Regions from separate parts of the Desulfotomaculum sp. genome, predicted to be linked through region 1. Evidence: riboswitches for the same ligand, from Rfam matches in the RefSeq annotation. Region 1 holds a riboswitch; the other holds the start of a gene.

Region 1 (8,954 bases):
AAATACCCACGGCTGCTACTATTATTAAGATTGCTTCAATAATACTGGCCAAATTCTCATACTTCCCATGCCCATATTGGTGTTCAGCATCCGCTGGCTTGCCAGATTGCCGTACTGCCATAAAGGCAATTAGGGAGGCAATTAAATCCAACCCGGAGTGAATGGCTTCCGATATAACTCCAATGGAACCCATTCTAAGACCCACCAATAATTTGCCAATCGTCAATAGGGAGTTGGAGAGAATGGCGAGTCGGGCCACCTTTATTTTCTTCTGTTGGATCGCGTCCACGAAAAATCCCCCTTTTAGACTCACGGGGACGGCTCTCTAGGCTCAAAAGAACCGTCCCCGTGAGTCACGAGCTAGCAGCTGATGGCTAAGAAAGGGACTCCATCTTCTAGTTTCAAGATGAAGTCCCACAAATATTCACGATCAACCGGGCAATTGACTCTTCAAGATCGGCTTACGGGCTGCTGTTACTTCATCCAGTCTGCGCACGGGGGTCGTATAGGGTGCGTTTTTCAGGGTATCTGGGTTTTCTCTTGCTTCTTCCAATACCTTGATTAAATTGGCGGCAAACTCATCCAGCGTTTCCTTGCTTTCTGTTTCCGTAGGCTCGATCATGATGGATTCCTCTACAATGAGGGGGAAATATACCGTTGGTGGATGATAACCATAATCCAAAAGTCTCTTGGCAATATCCAGAGTTCTAATCCCCCGCTCCTTCATATCCGCCGGAGGTACAGCCACAAACTCGTGCATACAAGTCCTTGGGAAGGGAACCCGGAGTTCCTTAGAGAGCCGCTTCATGAGATAATTTGCATTGAGCACAGCATACTCCGAAGCCTCTTTTAATCCCTTACCTCCCAAGGCCTTGATATAGGTATAAGCCTTTACCACAACACCAAAATTACCAAAGAAGGCTTTCACCCGGCCAATGGATTGGGGACGTTGGTAATCAAGCAGATATTTGCCGTCCTGCTGCCTAATCACTGGTTTTGGCAGAAAGGGTTCCAAGGCTGCCTTGACGCCAACTGGCCCGGCACCTGGACCGCCGCCGCCATGGGGTGTACCAAAGGTCTTGTGCAAGTTTAGGTGCACCACATCAAAACCCATGTCACCGGGTCGAGCATAGCCCATAATGGCATTGAGGTTTGCCCCATCGTAATACAAAAGCCCGCCGGACTGGTGTACGAGGTCGGCAATTTCCTTAATGTTATCTTCAAAGAGTCCCAGGGTACTGGGGTTGGTTAGCATCAGTGCCGCCACATCCGGCCCCAGCACTTGTTTTAAAGCCTCCAGATCAACGCCGCCCCGCTGGTCAGACTTCACTTCCACCACTTGAAAACCACATAGGGTTGCCGTAGCCGGATTTGTACCATGGGCTGAGTCAGGCACAATGACCTTGGTGCGTCCTGTCTCCCCTTTGCTTTCCAGATAGGCTTTAATAAGAAGCATGCCCGCCATTTCGCCATGGGCACCAGCAGCTGGTTGGAGGGTAAAGGCATCCATGCCGGTGATCTCAGCCAAGTCCCGCTGGGTTTCAGCCATCAGCTGCAGTGCCCCCTGGCAAAGTTCTTCTGCCTGGTAAGGGTGCAACTTAGCAAAACCGCTTAGAACCGCTGCATCCTCAGCGATTTTGGGGCTATATTTCATGGTACAGGACCCCAGGGGGTAAAACCCCACATCCACACCAAAGTTTAGCCGGGAAAGCCTGACAAAGTGCCTTACCACGTCACCCTCACTGACTTCGGGCAGGGGGACTTCTTGTTCCCTGATATATTCAGATGGTAATAAGTCTTGGGGGGAAACTTCTGGTACATCATTGGCCGGAAATACAATCCCCGGGCGACCCGGTGAACTTAGTTCAAAAATTAACTTTTCCGTCATGATATTACCCCCAATCGCTGCGCCAACAATTCGATCTCTTGGCGATTCCTTTTTTCTGTTACACAAAACAACATATGTCCCGCCAGTTCCGGATAGTAAATTCCAAGGTCAAGGCCACCTAAAATATTGTCTTTAAGCAGTTCCTGGTTAATTTTTTCCGGTGACACCTTTGTTTTTAGGACAAACTCCTTAAAAACCGGTGTTGGCCAAGGCAACTGATAGCCAGGCAGTGAGGACAGTAACTTTTTAGCATAGGCTGTCTTTTGCAGGCATCGTTCAGCCACCTGTCTTAAACCCCGCCGTCCTACCAAACTTAAGTAAACGGTGGCTGCCAGGGCACACAGGGCCTGATTGGAGCAGATATTAGAGGTTGCCTTATCCCGGCGAATATGTTGTTCCCGGGCCTGGAGGGTCAGTACATAGCCCCTTTTGCCATCCACATCAACGGTTTGGCCCACAATCCGACCGGGCATTTTGCGGACTAGTTTTTCCTTGCAGGCCATAAAGCCCAGATAGGGACCCCCGTAGGACAGGGGAATACCCAAAGGTTGTCCTTCCCCTACAACGATATCGGCACCACATTGGCCAGGGGATTTGAGCAGGCCCAAGGCAATGGGGTCAGCGCAAACCACCAGCAGTGCCCCTACAGCATGGGCCTTGTCCGCCATTTGCACCAGATCCTCAATACAACCAAAAAAGTTGGGATACTGAACTAAGATGGCAGCGGTATTTTTATCCAATTTGTTATCAAGATCCGTCAATTGGGTTACGCCCTGTTCAAAGGCTATTTCCGAAATATCAATAGCTGGCCCGTGCAAGTAGGTTTTTACTACCTCACGGTATTCCGGGTGTACGGTCTTAGCCACCAGCACCCGTTCACGCCGGGTAGCTGCACAAGCCATCAAAGCCGCCTCGGCCAAAGCACTGGCCCCGTCGTACATCGATGCATTGGCGGCATCCATGCCAGTCAAGAGACAAACCATGCTCTGATATTCAAAGATACTTTGCAGCACTCCCTGACTGATTTCCGGCTGATAGGGTGTATAGGCCGTATAAAACTCTGCCCGGGACAAAACATGTTTCACGGCACTGGGGACGTAATGATCATAGGCCCCGGCCCCTAGAAAACAAATGGTTTGATCCACTCCTTGATTTTGTCCGGCTAAGGCAGCCATGTGGTGCTGCAATTCCATTTCCGTCAGTCCATCCGCCACAGCCAGTTCACGGTTTAACCGAACCTGGGGAGGAATATCCTGAAACAACTGATCCGTGTTTTCAATACCGATGGCCTGTAGCATCTGGCGAAGTTCATTATCCGTATGAGGAATGAATTTCAAAATTACCTACCTCTTTTCCCCTTTAGGCTTTTTCTACCATCGACTGATATTGCTCGGCATCCATTAGATCGTCCAACTCAGCTGGGTTGTCTAATTCAACAATAATCATCCAGCCCTTGCCATAGGGTTCCTGGTTCACCAGTTCTGGTGCATCGGCCAGTCCTTCATTGACCTCAAGTACCTTGCCACTTATCGGAGAGTATAGATCGCTGGCGGTCTTAACAGATTCCACCACACCAAAGGACTCTGCCGCCTCAACTTCTTCCCCCACCGAGGGGAGCTCAACAAATACGATATCTCCCAGTGAATCCTGGGCATAATCCGTAATCCCAATGATGGCCCGATTACCTTCAACCTTTACCCATTCATGATCTTTGGTGTACTTTAAATCAGCCTGTAAATTCATCCTTTATACCTCCCGTTTATAGAATGGTTTTTCCACAATTTTTGCCTTTAGTGGTTTGTTGCGAATCATAACAGCCAATTCACTGCCTATCGCTGCATGTTCCACCAATACATAGGCCAGGCCTAGGTTCTTGCCGATGGTTGGTGCAAAGGTACCAGAGGTAAACCAACCAATCTCCTGGTCCTCTTTTACAAGGACATAACCCTGACGGGGTATCCCCCGGTCAATCATTTCAATGCCCACTAGTTTATAAGCCGGCCCTGCCTCCTTTTGCCGCAGCAGTGCTTCTTTGCCAATAAACTCCGGCTTGTTAAATTTTACAGTCCAGCCTAGCCCCGCCATCAGAGGGGAAATAGCATCGGTTAATTCATGGCCATAAAGTGCCAAGCACGCTTCAAACCGCAGAGTATCCCTGGCCCCCAGGCCCGCAGCTGTGATGCCCTCTGGGGCTCCGGCCTCCATGATCGTATGCCATAGCATTTCTGCATGGGCTGCCGGAAAATACAACTCGAAGCCTGCTTCACCGGTGTAACCCGTACGGGAAATTAGACAATTTATTCCTTCAACAATGCCGTAAACAAAGGAAAAGGGCTTAATTTCAGCAAGCTTAACCGCAGTTAATTTTTGTAAAATCTTTTCCCCCTTTGGTCCCTGCAGGGCCAACTGGCAAGTTGCGTCTGATACATTTTTTATATCCACACCGGGGATCTGGTTATCTTTAAGCCAGTTAAAATCCTTATCTGTGTTCGAAGCATTTACCACCAACAAATACTGTTGATCTTCCAATTGGTATACCAATAAATCATCAATGGTACCACCCTGGGGATTGCACATGGGTGAATAAATGGCCTTACCTGGTTCTAGTCGTGTTAGGTCATTGGTTATTAGCTTCTGAACAAACTCCCTGGCCGCCGGACCGGAAATTTCGATTTCCCCCATGTGGGAAACATCAAATAAACCTGCGGCAGAGCGGACGGCTTGATGTTCCTTGATAATCCCCTCATACTGTACCGGCATTTGCCAGCCACCAAATTCCACCATCTTGGCACCCGCCGCAACATGCACCTGGTACAAGGGTGTCCGTTTTACTTCCTGCATATCTCCACCTCCCGTAGTATTATGTCTCTGTCCTGATATTTTTAAGAAAAATAAAAAGGACATAGCTATACCTCCTTTGCTGGTATAACTCTGTCCCTATAACCTGAGAGATGACTTCCGATGAAGCTTCCCCTTGGGTGTCCGCTAATCTAGCAGGAACTCTCCAGAGCCCAGTCCGGCCACAGTCCTTTTGCCTGAAAGTTTCGCCTGTTTTACAGCACAACAAACCGGCTTGCTCCTTCGGCGCCCCCGAGGGTCTCTCCCACAGCCATCATCCAAAATATATAAAACTTTTTTATTATTTCTTGATATTTCAAAAAGTTCCTTCTTTCTTGAGAAAAATATATTTTTTGTCGGTATTCATTTTTTACTGGTGCTTTAAAACAGAGTAGTCAAAGTATACCTATAAATAGGCGGCATAATCTATAGCTGTTAAGAAATAATACAATTAACGATAATTTTGGAGGTGCTAAATTTGGATAAAACAAAAAAATTTCTAGTATTGCCCGCAACTCTATTACTTGGAACCGCATTGCTCTTTGGTGGTTGTACTCCGGCCAAAAAGCCAATGGAACCAACCCCACCAGCTCCTACAGCACCCACAAATCCAACAAACCCAGCAAATCCTAATAACAACCAGAACCAAAATTACCCCAGGGAAGTTGCAGATCGGGTGGTTGACGAGGCAAATGGAGTGGAAGGTGTACGGGGTTCTACAGCGGTAATTGCCGGCAGTAATATTTATCTGGGCTTGGATCTAAATGCCAATTTAGAAAAAAACAGATCGGCAGAGGTAGAAAGAAGGGTGCTTGATCAAGTGAAAAATGCAGCACCTAATTACACGGTCATGGTTTCCTCTGATGCTGATACGGTGACAAGAATTAAAAATGTGGCACAGGGAATTACCCAGGGCCGGCCGGTCTCAAGCTTTACAAATGAAATAGAGGATATCGGTAACCGAATCCAACCCAAAACCAAGTAGCTATTAAGAAACTGCATCGATAGGATCATAAACGCCCGCTTTAATTTGGCTGCGGGCGTTTATGCTATCAAGTTTTCTAAGCGTTTTAGGAGGTTACTATGGACTCAGTGGTTCAACATTTAAACCATTCCATCAAGCAGAAAAAAGAAGCCAGGGAACGCAAGGAACGAACAAAACCACCCAAAAAACCTACCCCAATGGATTTGTTGAAATTGGAAATTGCCACCGAATTAGGTCTAGACCACAAGGTTAAGCAGGATGGCTGGGGCGGTTTGACCTCCGCCGAGTCAGGACGCATCGGTGGCATCATCACCCAACGGGCCAAAAAGGGTATCATTGATTTAAATGCATTAAGGGCGAAGGAGTAAAAAGAGTTACCTCAAAACGAGGTAACTCTTTTCTTACTTAGCCAGAGCCGTGGGCCATGGCCAAAAAATAATCCTTAAGCAATCCATGCAATAAAGCGGGTGGTTACTTAGCGGGTGGTATTTGTCACCACACCAGCACAGCGGGGGCAAAGGGTGGTGTGCTCGGCATGGCTGCCCACTTCTTCGTGGTACATCCAACAGCGCTCACACTTGGCACCTGTGGCTGCAACCACCTGGACGGCCAGTTCCAGTTCCTCTGCTTTCATGGCATTTGCCGGAGCCTCTGCCAATGGGTGTAGGTTTACTTTCGAGACAATGAAGAGAGTGGTTAGCTCCCCTGCCATTGGTTTGAGCAATTTCGCCACTTCCCCGGCAACATAAAGATCAACTTGGGCTTCCAGGGCATTGCCAATCGCCTTGTTCTGACGGGCCACTTCTAAGGCCTTTAATACTTCTTTGCGAATTTCATGGATTTTATCCCATTTCTTTTCCAGTTCAATGTCCATGTACTCAACATTTACTTCTGGCATATCCAATAATTGTACACTGGCCAGGCGTTCTCCCTCCACCGGCATATATTTATAAATCTCTTCGGTGGTAAAGGCCAGGATTGGTGTCAACAGCCGAACCAAAGCATCCAGTGCTTCGTAAAGAACAGTCTGAGCCGACCGACGCTCCAAGGAATCTGGAACTGCGGTATAGAGACGGTCCTTGATAATATCTAAGTAGAATGCACTGAGTTCCACCACACAATAATTGTGGATGGCGTGGTAAACAACGTGGAACTCATAGTTTTCATAGGCATTACGTACTTGCTTATTCAACTTGTGCAGTTCCATCAAGGCCACGCGATCTAACTCCGACATCTTTTCATAGGCTACCTTATCCTTGGCCGGATTAAAGTCGTAAATATTACCCAGCAGGAAGCGGGCAGTATTTCTAATCTTGCGGTAGGACTCAGTCATTTGCTTTAAAATATTCTGAGATAAGGCTAAATCCGTTCGGTAATCGGCAGAGGAAACCCACAGGCGAAGGATATCCGCACCCATCTGGCCGCAGATCTTTAAGGGGTCCACAACATTGCCCAGGGACTTGGACATTTTACGTCCCTTTTCATCCACTGTAAAACCGTGGGTTAAGACCGCTCGATAGGGTGGCTTTCCTGTCACAGCCACAGAAGTGGATAAAGAGGAGTTAAACCAACCTCTGTGCTGGTCACTGCCCTCCAGATAAAGGTCTGCCGGCCACTGCAGTTCTGGCCATAACTCTGGCTGATTTAATACAGCCAGGTGACTGGAGCCAGAGTCAAACCAAACATCCATGGTGTCCGTCTCTTTACGGAAATCCTTACCCTGACCACAGTGGGGACAAGTCAAGCCAGTTGGCACCAGTTCATTGGCTTCCTTAGCAAACCAAATGTCGGAGCCATGCTCCCTGAACAGTTTTTCAACGTGGGCAATGGTCTCCTCCGTGATGATTTCTTTGCCACAATCATTGCAATAGAAAATGGGAATCGGCACCCCCCAGGTCCGCTGACGGGAAACACACCAGTCACCACGACCCTCCACCATGTTGTAAATGCGCTCCTCACCCCAAGAGGGAACCCATTTGACATTGCGGATAGCCTGCAGTGTCGCCTGACGGAAGCCATCCACCGATGCAAACCACTGCTCGGTGGCCCGGAAAAAAATAGGTTGCTTACAGCGCCAGCAGTGAGGGTACTGGTGCTTAATATGAACGTGACCCATTAAAGAGTCCTGTTCCTTTAATTCCTCTACGATGCTCTTGTTGGCATCCATAATAAACTGCCCCTGAAACTTGCCGCCCTCGGCGGTAAATTTTCCTCGGTTGTCAACCGGAGCTAACACCGGCAGTTTGTACTTTTTACCAACCAGAAAGTCATCTTCACCATGGCCCGGTGCTGTATGCACCGCACCGGTGCCAGCCTCCAGGGTAACGTGTTCACCTAAAATAACCAGTGATTCCCTTTCTTCAATAAAGGGATGCTGACAAATTACTCGCTCCAGTTGTTCTCCTGAATAGGTAGCCAGGACCTCAGCCTCTTCGGCACCCACCGCTTGCTTGAAGGACTCCAACAATTCTTTGGCCACAACAATCTTCTGGCCCTGGACAACAGCCAGGACATACTCAAATTCCGGGTGCACACTGATGGCCACGTTAGCTGGCAGGGTCCAAGGGGTAGTGGTCCAAATTACCACCGCTGCATCCTGGGGTAAAACACCCTTCCCGTCTTTCACAGGGAATTTCACATAAATTGAGGGAGAGGTTTTATCGGCATATTCTACTTCTGCTTCGGCCAGAGCAGTTTCACAGCTGGCACACCAATAAACAGGTTTTAAGCCCTTGTAAATATAGCCTTTTTTGGCCATCTCACCAAAGACCCGAACCTGGGTAGCTTCATATTTGGGCAGTAGGGTTATATAAGGGTTTTGCCAGTTACCCCGAACACCCAGGCGTTGGAATTCCTCTCTTTGGGTGTTAACCCACTTTAGAGCGTAATCCTTACATTTAGCCCGAAATTCCACCGGATTAACCTGGTGGCGATTCAATCCAAGTTGCTTAATTGCTTGCTGCTCAATGGGCAGACCGTGGGTATCCCAACCCGGTATATAGGGGGAATCGTAACCACTCATGGAACGGTATTTAACAATGATGTCCTTTAACACTTTATTTAAGGTATGTCCCAAGTGAATATGTCCATTGGCATAGGGTGGGCCATCATGCAAAATAAATTTTCTTCTGCCCTTATTTTTTTCCTGTACTTTATTGTAGACATCAATTTCTTCCCAATACTTTTGTGTTTCTGGTTCCCTCTGGGGTAAATTGCCCCGCATGGGGAAATCTGTTTGAGGTA
Region 2 (8,954 bases), on a different contig from region 1:
ATGTTTTTCGGACCCAATGGTTATCTCGGATTCCCCGTCTAAAATGTAGACCATCGCATCTCCTGACGAAGAATGGGAACTGATTTCTTCTCCTTTGTCAAAGGCAAAAAGGGTAACACTTAGGTGTTTTCCCTGTGCTAAAGTCCTGCTGACAACCCTGCCTTCCTGATAATCCACCAGCGATTCTAACTCGATGGCTTTGGAGAATTCAATATTTTTAATAAAATGCTGACTGGACAATAATCTTCCTCCTTATTATGTAATTTCGAAACCCTTTTCTTGAAAAGTCTGTTTGATAGTGGTCAGATTAATCTTCTTGAGGGCAGCACCCTTGGCAATGGTCATAACTCTGCCAGCGGTGTTTAACATGGCAGGTTTAACAATATCAGTAAATCCAAGATCATACATGATGTTGGCTACTTCTGGGTGCTCTCGTACCAATTCATAGATGCTTTTATCAAGACTGACGGTTTTTTTCATGTCATCACCTTTTGCTGTTTTGGATACGTTACCCGGAAAGTAAAAATATTATTAAAATTATATACTATTTGCTAGCGTTAGAAAAGCGAAGGGGGCTCTTTTTCAGCCCCCTAACATCATTTAATCAATGGTTCCATCACCATATTTCAAAAGCTCAGAGACAGTAACCAATTGGTAACCCTGCTGCTTAAGACCTTCCAACACCTGGGGTAATGCCTCGGGTGTTTGCGAGCAGGTATCGCTGGCATGCATCAAAATAATTGCTCCGGGTTGAGTCCTTTTCAATACACGATCTACGATAACCTGTACGCCAGGCTTTTTCCAATCTAGAGAATCGGCACTCCACTGAATCACCTTGTAATTTAGTTCCTCTGCGGTTGTTAGCACCATATCGTTCCAATCGCCATTGGGTGTACGTATTAATGTTGGCGTGACGCCGGTAACCTGCTTGATTTTTTCCTGAGAGGTAAGAATGTTTTTCTTCACTTCCGATTTGGCATATTCACTTAGATTGACGTGTTCTTCACCATGACTTGCTATTTCATGTCCATCGGATACAATCCTTTTAGGAAACTCGGGATGTTTTACAGCCCAGGGTCCTGAGATGAAAAAAGTAGATTTTACATTATGCTCTTTTAAAATATCAAGAACCGGGCCAGGAACCTCTGTTCCCCAACTAATATCAAAGGTTAGAGCGGCTACCTTTTGGTCTGTTTTCACCTTATAAATAGCATATTTCTTAGCTGTGGCAGGCAATATCTGTTGTTGATATAGAAGCGCCGAAAAAATACAGGCACAAAAAATAAAGGCGCCCAAAAGAAGTACATGCTTTTTAAACTTCCTGTAATCAAAAATAAAAACTTTCAAAACTTACACCTCCTGTACTAATAAGTATTTTGGTTTGTTGGGAAATATGTGAAAAGCATTAAAAATTATCCGCATCTTGTAACTTTTTCCTGTTATCACCTATTCCCAATAGACACAAAATAGGGCAGGAGGAGGATGAGGTGTGAATTTTAAAAAATATATAAGTGTTATTTTATGCTTGTTAAGTGTGCAGCTATTATTTCCCGAAAGGACTTACTCTGAAGTAACGGATTCAAGTAAGCCGCCCCAAATTAAGGCCTCGGCTGCTTGCTTGATGGAAGTGGCAACCGGGCAAATACACTTTGAAAAAGAAGGGGATAAAAGAAGGGAACCGGCAAGCTTAACCAAGGTGATGACATCCATTGTGGCCATTGAAAAAGGGAACCTCAAGGATGTTGTAACGGTTCCTCAGAGGGCTGCCCGTGTTTCCATGGGTCAAGATATTGGTTTAAATACAGGGGATAAGTTATATTTGGAGGATTTATTAAAGGCGGCTCTGCTATATTCCGCAAATGACTCAACCGTAGCCATTGGAGAGCATATTGGTGGCGATCACGATCAATTTATTAAGATGATGAATGATCAGGCTGCTGCCCTGGGCATGAAAAATACGAGCTTTGCCAATACAAACGGTTTTCATCATCCTAACCATTACACCACAGCCAATGATTTAGCAACATTAACCTGTTATGCATTAAAGAATAAAACCTTTGCCGAATTTGTTCGAACCAAGGAGGCTACGATTACCTGGCTGCCTAAAGTCACGGATACAACTACAACTGAGGACGAAGAAAAAACACCACCCAAACAACGCACTTTAAGATCGACCAACCGATTGTTACATTCCGATTTTGAAGGGATTGACGGAGTAAAGACAGGAACAACCCCAAGGGCAGGAAATTGTTTAATAGCCTCTGCCACCAGAGAAGGGCGACAATTGGTTGTTGTTATCCTTAACAGTAATAATCGTTGGAATGATGCTACTAGACTGCTGGAATATGGTTTTAATGAGGTAGAGCGGAGAGTTCTCATTGAAAAGGATGAGGTAGTATCTGAAATACAGGTACTGGAAGGAGTAGAGACAAGGGTTGCTTTGGTAACAGCCAATCGGGTTGAGGCCTATGTAGCCAGTATGGACAGTGATAAGATAGAAAGTAGAATTACACGAAACCCGATACCCAGGGCACCGATTAAACAGGGGGATAAGCTAGGCAAAATGGTATTTGTGTTAAACGATAAGGAAATTGGCACCGTGGATCTGATAGCCAACCAGCATATTGAACGACTGGCCTGGTATAAACGTATCTTCGATTAAAGACTGGGGGTCAGGCTGGCCAGCCTGACCCCTAAATTATGCTTGACTTTACAATGATCATCGTATATATTAATTATTGCCGTAAGGTTATTTGAAAATTTAAGGGACGTTAGCTCAGATGGCTAGAGTGCTGCGTTGACATCGCAGAGGTCACTGGTTCGATTCCAGTACGTCCCACCATAAAGATATTTAGGGTAGATACAAATTGGTATCTGCCCTTTTTATATTTGTTAAACGATATTTTCTCTTTGCTAGTAGACCGAGCTTCACGTAACTCCAGGTTTACTGCCTACTTGTTGGAAGCCCTATTTTATTATTCTTGTAATCACCCGAGCATTGGAATATAATTTAGTTAAGTTAACTAAATTATATTCCAATGGAGGTTTTATGTTGAAGGAAACGGTTTCCAGCGTAAAGGGGCAAAATAAATCAATTTTTTATAAACTTGGCATGGGGCTTTTAATCCTCTCTTGTATTCTTTGGCTGATTCCGCTCATTGTGCCATTTATGTCACTTCCAACGATGGTCAAGGCAGGCATCATTACAGGCAGTATAATAGTTGCAGAAATTATGTTTTGGAGTGGTGCTTTACTCGTTGGAAAAGAAGTGGTCGCAAAATTTAAAAGGTATTTAAACCCAAAAAATTGGCGGAAAAATCGTGAGGGGAAAAAACATGAAAAATATAGCAGAACAGATCAGTCGAGTGATTGAAGACATATGGATTATATTCGAAAAAAAGGAAAGAGCCTATACCAATTTCAAATTAAATAACCAACAACATGTATTGTTAACAATGATTATGAGGCATCCACACTCTTCACCTACAGAACTAGCTGAAAAAATGGATATAACGAAAAGTGCTATCAGTCAACAGATAGCAAAACTTGAAAAGGGAAACTATGTCATTCGAAAGCGACATACAGAGGATAAACGTACATTTTCAATTGAATTAGGCGAAAAAGGGTTGCTTTATAAAAAAGAAACGGAAGCATTTTATCAACAAGTTTCTGATAAATATTACGCGAATATGTCACCTGTAGAATTGGTAAATACATTATCTACACTTCAAAAATTACGAGAATTACTTGAGTCATGATGATGAAGGCTCACATATAATCCAAGGCAAATCGGTATGAAGTTGAAGTTGTTCTCTTTTCGAGCACACATAGGGGTAGATACAATTTGTATCTACCCCTTTTTTATATTAGTTTATATGGCTTTTTGTACCGTACCTGTTGATTTTTGCTCTGCCAAATTGAGTAAACCCTGGTAAGGATGGAGGGGAGAAGTCGGAATCGAACCGGACTCCCATCTGGATCGCAGATAGGCCAGCGGATTTGCAGTCCGTGGGAGGAACCTTCCTCATACTCCCCAAATCATTCTATCATAACTATAATTAATACTACAAATTACTTATTTTTATAATAGGGCATCCGAACATAGCCTTTGGTTATAGTTCTTCAAAGGTTGAAGGCGACATTTCGTTATTTTTGAGCAGCATGCTTGGTTGAGAAAGATATAATTATCACAAAATAATATTTATATCATTTTAAAAAAATATAGTCAATAGAAAATCATTAATTTTTTTATTAAAAATCTGAGTTATTAAAAGATATACTGGGTGTAATCTGTTTATATTTAGAAAGATGGTCTCATTCAGTGGTACATGAAGATTTACATTTTTTCTAGAAGGTACTATAATCTGATTAAGATAAAGTTCTTAAACCGGAAAAGGGGGGTAAATTATGCGTAAATTATTCCAAGAATTTCTATATTTTGCTGATTTTGCCTTTAGATATCTCCATGTAAATGATGAAGCAAAATAAAAATCAACGCCACCAAAAATGGCGTTGATTTTTATTTTGTCAACAGAATATGGTATTTTTTTGCCGGCTTACTCGCTTAATAATAACTCAGAGTAAATATTACTACATTCGAATTGTCCACTCCTAAGGGACAAAAGTATTAAATAATTAGAATATATAAACATCTTTCTAAAATATTGCACATCTTGAAAAAAGTATTAAAATAAGTCTGTGCAATTGAATAAAAAAACTGGATGATATTTGCGGGAGAGTGGCAGAGATGCCCGCCGAAGGAGTTAAACTCTCAGGTACTTTGATAAAGTGGAACCGTAAATAGACAGAACTCTGGAGAGACCCATTATTGGGCGCCGAAGGTGCAAACAGCCGGGTTTGGCTGTAAATCTCTCAGGCAAAAGGACAGAGGGTGAAAGAAAAAGCAATGGTTTAGTTGTTTTGCTTTTGTTTCCCGTTGTCTGTCTCTCTGGAGTCGAATCCTGGATTTGACTCTTTATTTTTTATCACAAAGGGAGATGGGGAAATTGGATTATGTAAAAATTCTTGATCAAGTGGATAGTTTTGTTTGGGGCCCACCCCTATTATTGCTGTTGGTAGGCACAGGAATTTGGCTAACTTTAAGACTTAAGCTTATTCAGTTAACTCGTTTACCAATGGCTTTAAAACTTATTTTTAGGGCGAAAAATGATGGCACCGGCGATATTAGCAGCATAGGGGCCTTGTGTACGGCATTGGCAGCTACTGTGGGTACTGGCAATATTGTAGGTGTGGCCACTGCTGTAGGCACCGGTGGTCCAGGGGCAATCTTTTGGATGTGGATGGCTGCTTTTTTTGGTATGGCCACTAAGTATGCCGAAGGTTTACTGGCGGTCAAATATCGTACCATTGATAAAAATGGTCAAGTTTCCGGTGGTCCCATGTATTACATCGAAAGGGGATTGGGTCGTAAGTATCGCCCCTTGGCCATCATGTTTGCGGCCAGTGGTGTGCTGGTAGCCTTTTTTGGCATTGGTACCTTCCCCCAGGTCAATGCCATTGTAGATACCTGTAAACTATCCTTAGGTATTCCTGTTTACATCACCGCGGCAGTTGTTACTGTGCTGGTTGCTTTGGTTACCATTGGTGGATTAAAAAGTATTTCCCGGGTTGCCACCAAAATTGTACCCTTTATGGCTGTTTTCTACGTTTTAAGTTGTATTTATATCTTAGTTACATTTGCTGACAAGTTACCGGATGCTGTAAATTTGATTATTACCAGTGCCTTTTCTGGTACTGCTGCGGCTGGTGGCTTCCTGGGTGCCTCTATTATGTTGGCCATTCGAAGTGGTGTGGCCAGGGGTGTTTTCTCCAATGAATCAGGTTTGGGTAGTGCCCCCATTGCAGCGGCTGCGGCAAAAACAAAATGGCCTGCGGAACAGGGACTAATATCCATGACGGGTACCTTTATTGATACCATTATCATTTGTACCATGACAGGACTGTCTTTGGTGGTTACTGGCGTTTGGACAGGCGAAGCCAAGGGTGCTGCCATGACCAACGACGCTTTCCTAGCTGCCATTCCTGGCTTTGGGCCAGTGATTTTAACGGTTGGTTTGGTTCTCTTTGCCTTTACCACTATTCTGGGCTGGAATTATTATGGAGAACGCTGTTGTGAGTATCTCTTTGGTGTTAAAAGTATTAAGGCTTATCGCGTAATTTTTATTGGCCTAGTGGCAACCGGTGCCTTTTTGAAACTGGAGGCGATTTGGCTCTTGGCAGATATCGTTAATGGCTTAATGGCTCTGCCAAACCTAATCGCTTTACTCGGTTTAACCGGTGTTATTATCTCAGAAACTAACCGTTATATGGATCATGTAAAGGCCCGACAAACAAAAAATCATTCGGAACCGGCTTAATTCTTATTTAGAAAAGTTTGGCTTGTGCCAAGCCTATCGTGTGAGCGGGATCAATAAAAAGCTTCAGAGAAGACCTCTGGAGCTTTTTGTTGTTCGTCCGGCATGTTTGCCGGGCGATGGGTTGAAAGAAAACCCTGTCATCCAACCAGCGGCAAGACAACCTGTAGGCAAGGGCGCTTCTTCTAATAAAGATCTTTCATTTCTTATTTCCTCCACTTTAAGAGCAAGGATGAATTGATGATAACCGCCACAGAACCTACATTATGTACGAGAGCACCGACCACAGGATTAAGTATGCCAGTAATCGCTAATGCAATCGCAGCAAAATTGAGTATCATAGAAGCTGCAAGGTTGATATTAATTGTTTTCATTACCTTTCGTGAAAGCAAGATAAGATGATGGATTTCCCGAATATCATCACCGACCAGGGCAATATCCGCAGCTTCAATGGCTATATCGCTTCCAATGCCGCCCATTGCAATGCCGACTTGGGCAGCTTTGAGGGCCGGCGCGTCGTTAATCCCGTCGCCTACCATGCAAATAGGTTCTCCATTTTCCTGATATTGACGGATAGCAATTAACTTATCTTCCGGCAAGCAGTTTGACCTCACATCTGCAATGCCCGCGATACTCGCAATATGATTAGCGGCTTGTGATGTATCACCCGTAAGAAGAACCGTTTTAGTGCCTGTTGCAGAAATATCTTTAATCGTCTGCGCCGCATCGGGACGAAGTGTATCGGAAAGTGCAATTAAACCAATTAAGCGCGTTTTATCCATTACATAAATAACCGTACTGCCGTCTGCTTTTGCGCCATTTGCCCTTTCTTCAAGCTGTTTTGGTATTTCTAAATCATGGTCTGCAATGAGTGCTTCATTCCCTGCAAAAATTTCATGCCCTTGTACTGTCGCCACAACACCACGTCCCGGCAATAATTGAAATGCTTCCGGTTCTTTTGGAGGGGTGCCGCTTACTTGCCTATAATGAGCAACAATCGCTTTTCCCAGAGGGTGTTCAGAGCGTAGTTCTGCGGATGCCACCATTCCAAGCAAGCGATCGTTATCCATATCAGGTGAACAGCTTTCCACTTGTACCACGGACGGCTTACCGTATGTAAGCGTTCCAGTTTTATCAAATGCAATACACCGTACTTTCGCTAAACGCTCCAATGCGTCCCCTCGACTAACGAGGATACCATATTTTGTTGCATTGCCAATACCCGCCATGATTGCGGTTGGAGTGGCAAGCACCAATGCACAGGGGCAGAAAACAACAAGAATGGTAACGGCACGGATAATTTCATCCGTAAAGTACCATGTAAGTCCTGCCGATACGAGAGCGATAACAACAATCCAGGTTGCCCAACGGTCAGCCATTCCAACTATTTTTGCCCTTCCTGCGTCAGCCGACTCAACAAGCCGTATCATACGTTGCAGGGAACTATCTTCGCCAACTTTTGTTGCGGTCATATCAAAGGTTCCAAATTGGTTAACCGTCCCGCTCTGAACTTCATCGCCCTCGTTCTTGTCAACTGGAAGTGCTTCACCTGTCATAACCGATTGGTCAATTGAGGTTTGACCTTTTATAATAACACCGTCTACCGCGATTGCTTCTCCGGCTAACACCCGGAGAGTATCACCGACAACAACCTGTTCAGCAGGTATCATACTTTCTTCACCATTTCGCACTACTCTTGCCGTGGTAGGTGATAAATGTACTAACTTTTCAATTCCGGCACGGGCTTTCGCGACTGTCCGTTCTTCCAAAAATGCACCAATCGTCATGATGAAAGCAACTTCACCGGCGGCAAATACCTCACCGATCACAACCGAAGCGACTAAAGCAATCGAAACCAATACGTCAGCCTTTATATCAAACTCGGTGACGAGTCCGACAATCGCGCCCTTAATGATCGGGATACCGCAGAGCAAAATAGCAAGCCATGCCGCATCAATGGGAAGTTCTCCAATATTAAAGAAACTAATAATCAAGGACATCAAAGAAAGACAGAGAAATAGAATAGTCGGCTTTTCATCATCTCTAAAAAAATCCCTAAAAAAGGCAATCAAAAACATCGCTCCTTTATACCTATAGGGGTATATGTATATTTGACAAAAGCATACCCCTATAGGTATGCTTTTGTCAATAGAAAAAGCAGCCGAAAATCGACTGCTTTAGGAATATCACTTTTTTACGTCATGCGTGAAAAGTGTTCAACAGCTTTTGCAAACTTGGAAATCGTTTTGTCAGCGTCCCCGTGTTCAATGCCCTCTCGTACACAGTGATTTAAGTGTCCTTCAAGTACAACTTGCCCAACTTTGTGTAAAGCACCTTTGGCAGCATTGATTTGAACAAGTATATCTTCGCAGGGGATATCTTCTTCTATCATTTTATCAATGGCTTTTATTTGCCCCATGATTTTATTTAATCTTCTATGAAGATTATCCGTATCCATGCACTGGCGCATAAGCTCACCCCCTTATACCCCTATGGGTATAAGAAGGGTATCATGTTTTGTGCAGTAAGTCAATTTGGAACGCTGTACTGTAATGTAATAATGCAAGATATGGAATTGAA

The links. A riboswitch is a leader RNA that binds a small molecule or an ion and turns the genes downstream of it on or off. The one in region 1 is predicted to bind glycine.
Region 2: linked by a shared signal. The riboswitch ahead of AC1U9Z_RS14750 (alanine/glycine:cation symporter family protein) and the one ahead of gcvT (glycine cleavage system aminomethyltransferase GcvT) in region 1 are both predicted to bind glycine.

What each region holds. Positions count from the first base shown of each region.
Region 1 covers NZ_CEVWQM010000011.1:43,556-52,509, forward strand. Annotated here, with positions in the region: gene AC1U9Z_RS08340 (cation diffusion facilitator family transporter) at 1-289, opposite strand, end outside; gene gcvPB (aminomethyl-transferring glycine dehydrogenase subunit GcvPB) at 431-1,888, opposite strand; gene gcvPA (aminomethyl-transferring glycine dehydrogenase subunit GcvPA) at 1,885-3,225, opposite strand; gene gcvH (glycine cleavage system protein GcvH) at 3,248-3,631, opposite strand; gene gcvT (glycine cleavage system aminomethyltransferase GcvT) at 3,635-4,729, opposite strand; glycine riboswitch at 4,902-5,004, opposite strand; gene AC1U9Z_RS08365 (YhcN/YlaJ family sporulation lipoprotein) at 5,196-5,711, shown strand; gene AC1U9Z_RS08370 (alpha/beta-type small acid-soluble spore protein) at 5,810-6,079, shown strand; gene ileS (isoleucine--tRNA ligase) at 6,187-8,954, opposite strand, start outside.
Region 2 covers NZ_CEVWQM010000028.1:637-9,590, reverse strand. Annotated here, with positions in the region: gene AC1U9Z_RS14790 (cupin domain-containing protein) at 1-240, opposite strand, end outside; gene AC1U9Z_RS14785 (DUF1858 domain-containing protein) at 256-480, opposite strand; gene pdaB (polysaccharide deacetylase family sporulation protein PdaB) at 601-1,347, opposite strand; gene AC1U9Z_RS14775 (D-alanyl-D-alanine carboxypeptidase family protein) at 1,490-2,662, shown strand; tRNA gene AC1U9Z_RS14770 (tRNA-Val) at 2,766-2,842, shown strand; gene AC1U9Z_RS14765 (transporter suffix domain-containing protein) at 3,053-3,373, shown strand; gene AC1U9Z_RS14760 (MarR family winged helix-turn-helix transcriptional regulator) at 3,336-3,758, shown strand; tRNA gene AC1U9Z_RS14755 (tRNA-Cys) at 3,939-4,035, opposite strand; glycine riboswitch at 4,722-4,794, shown strand; glycine riboswitch at 4,803-4,898, shown strand; gene AC1U9Z_RS14750 (alanine/glycine:cation symporter family protein) at 4,998-6,377, shown strand; gene AC1U9Z_RS14745 (heavy metal translocating P-type ATPase) at 6,581-8,452, opposite strand; gene AC1U9Z_RS14740 (metal-sensing transcriptional repressor) at 8,569-8,844, opposite strand.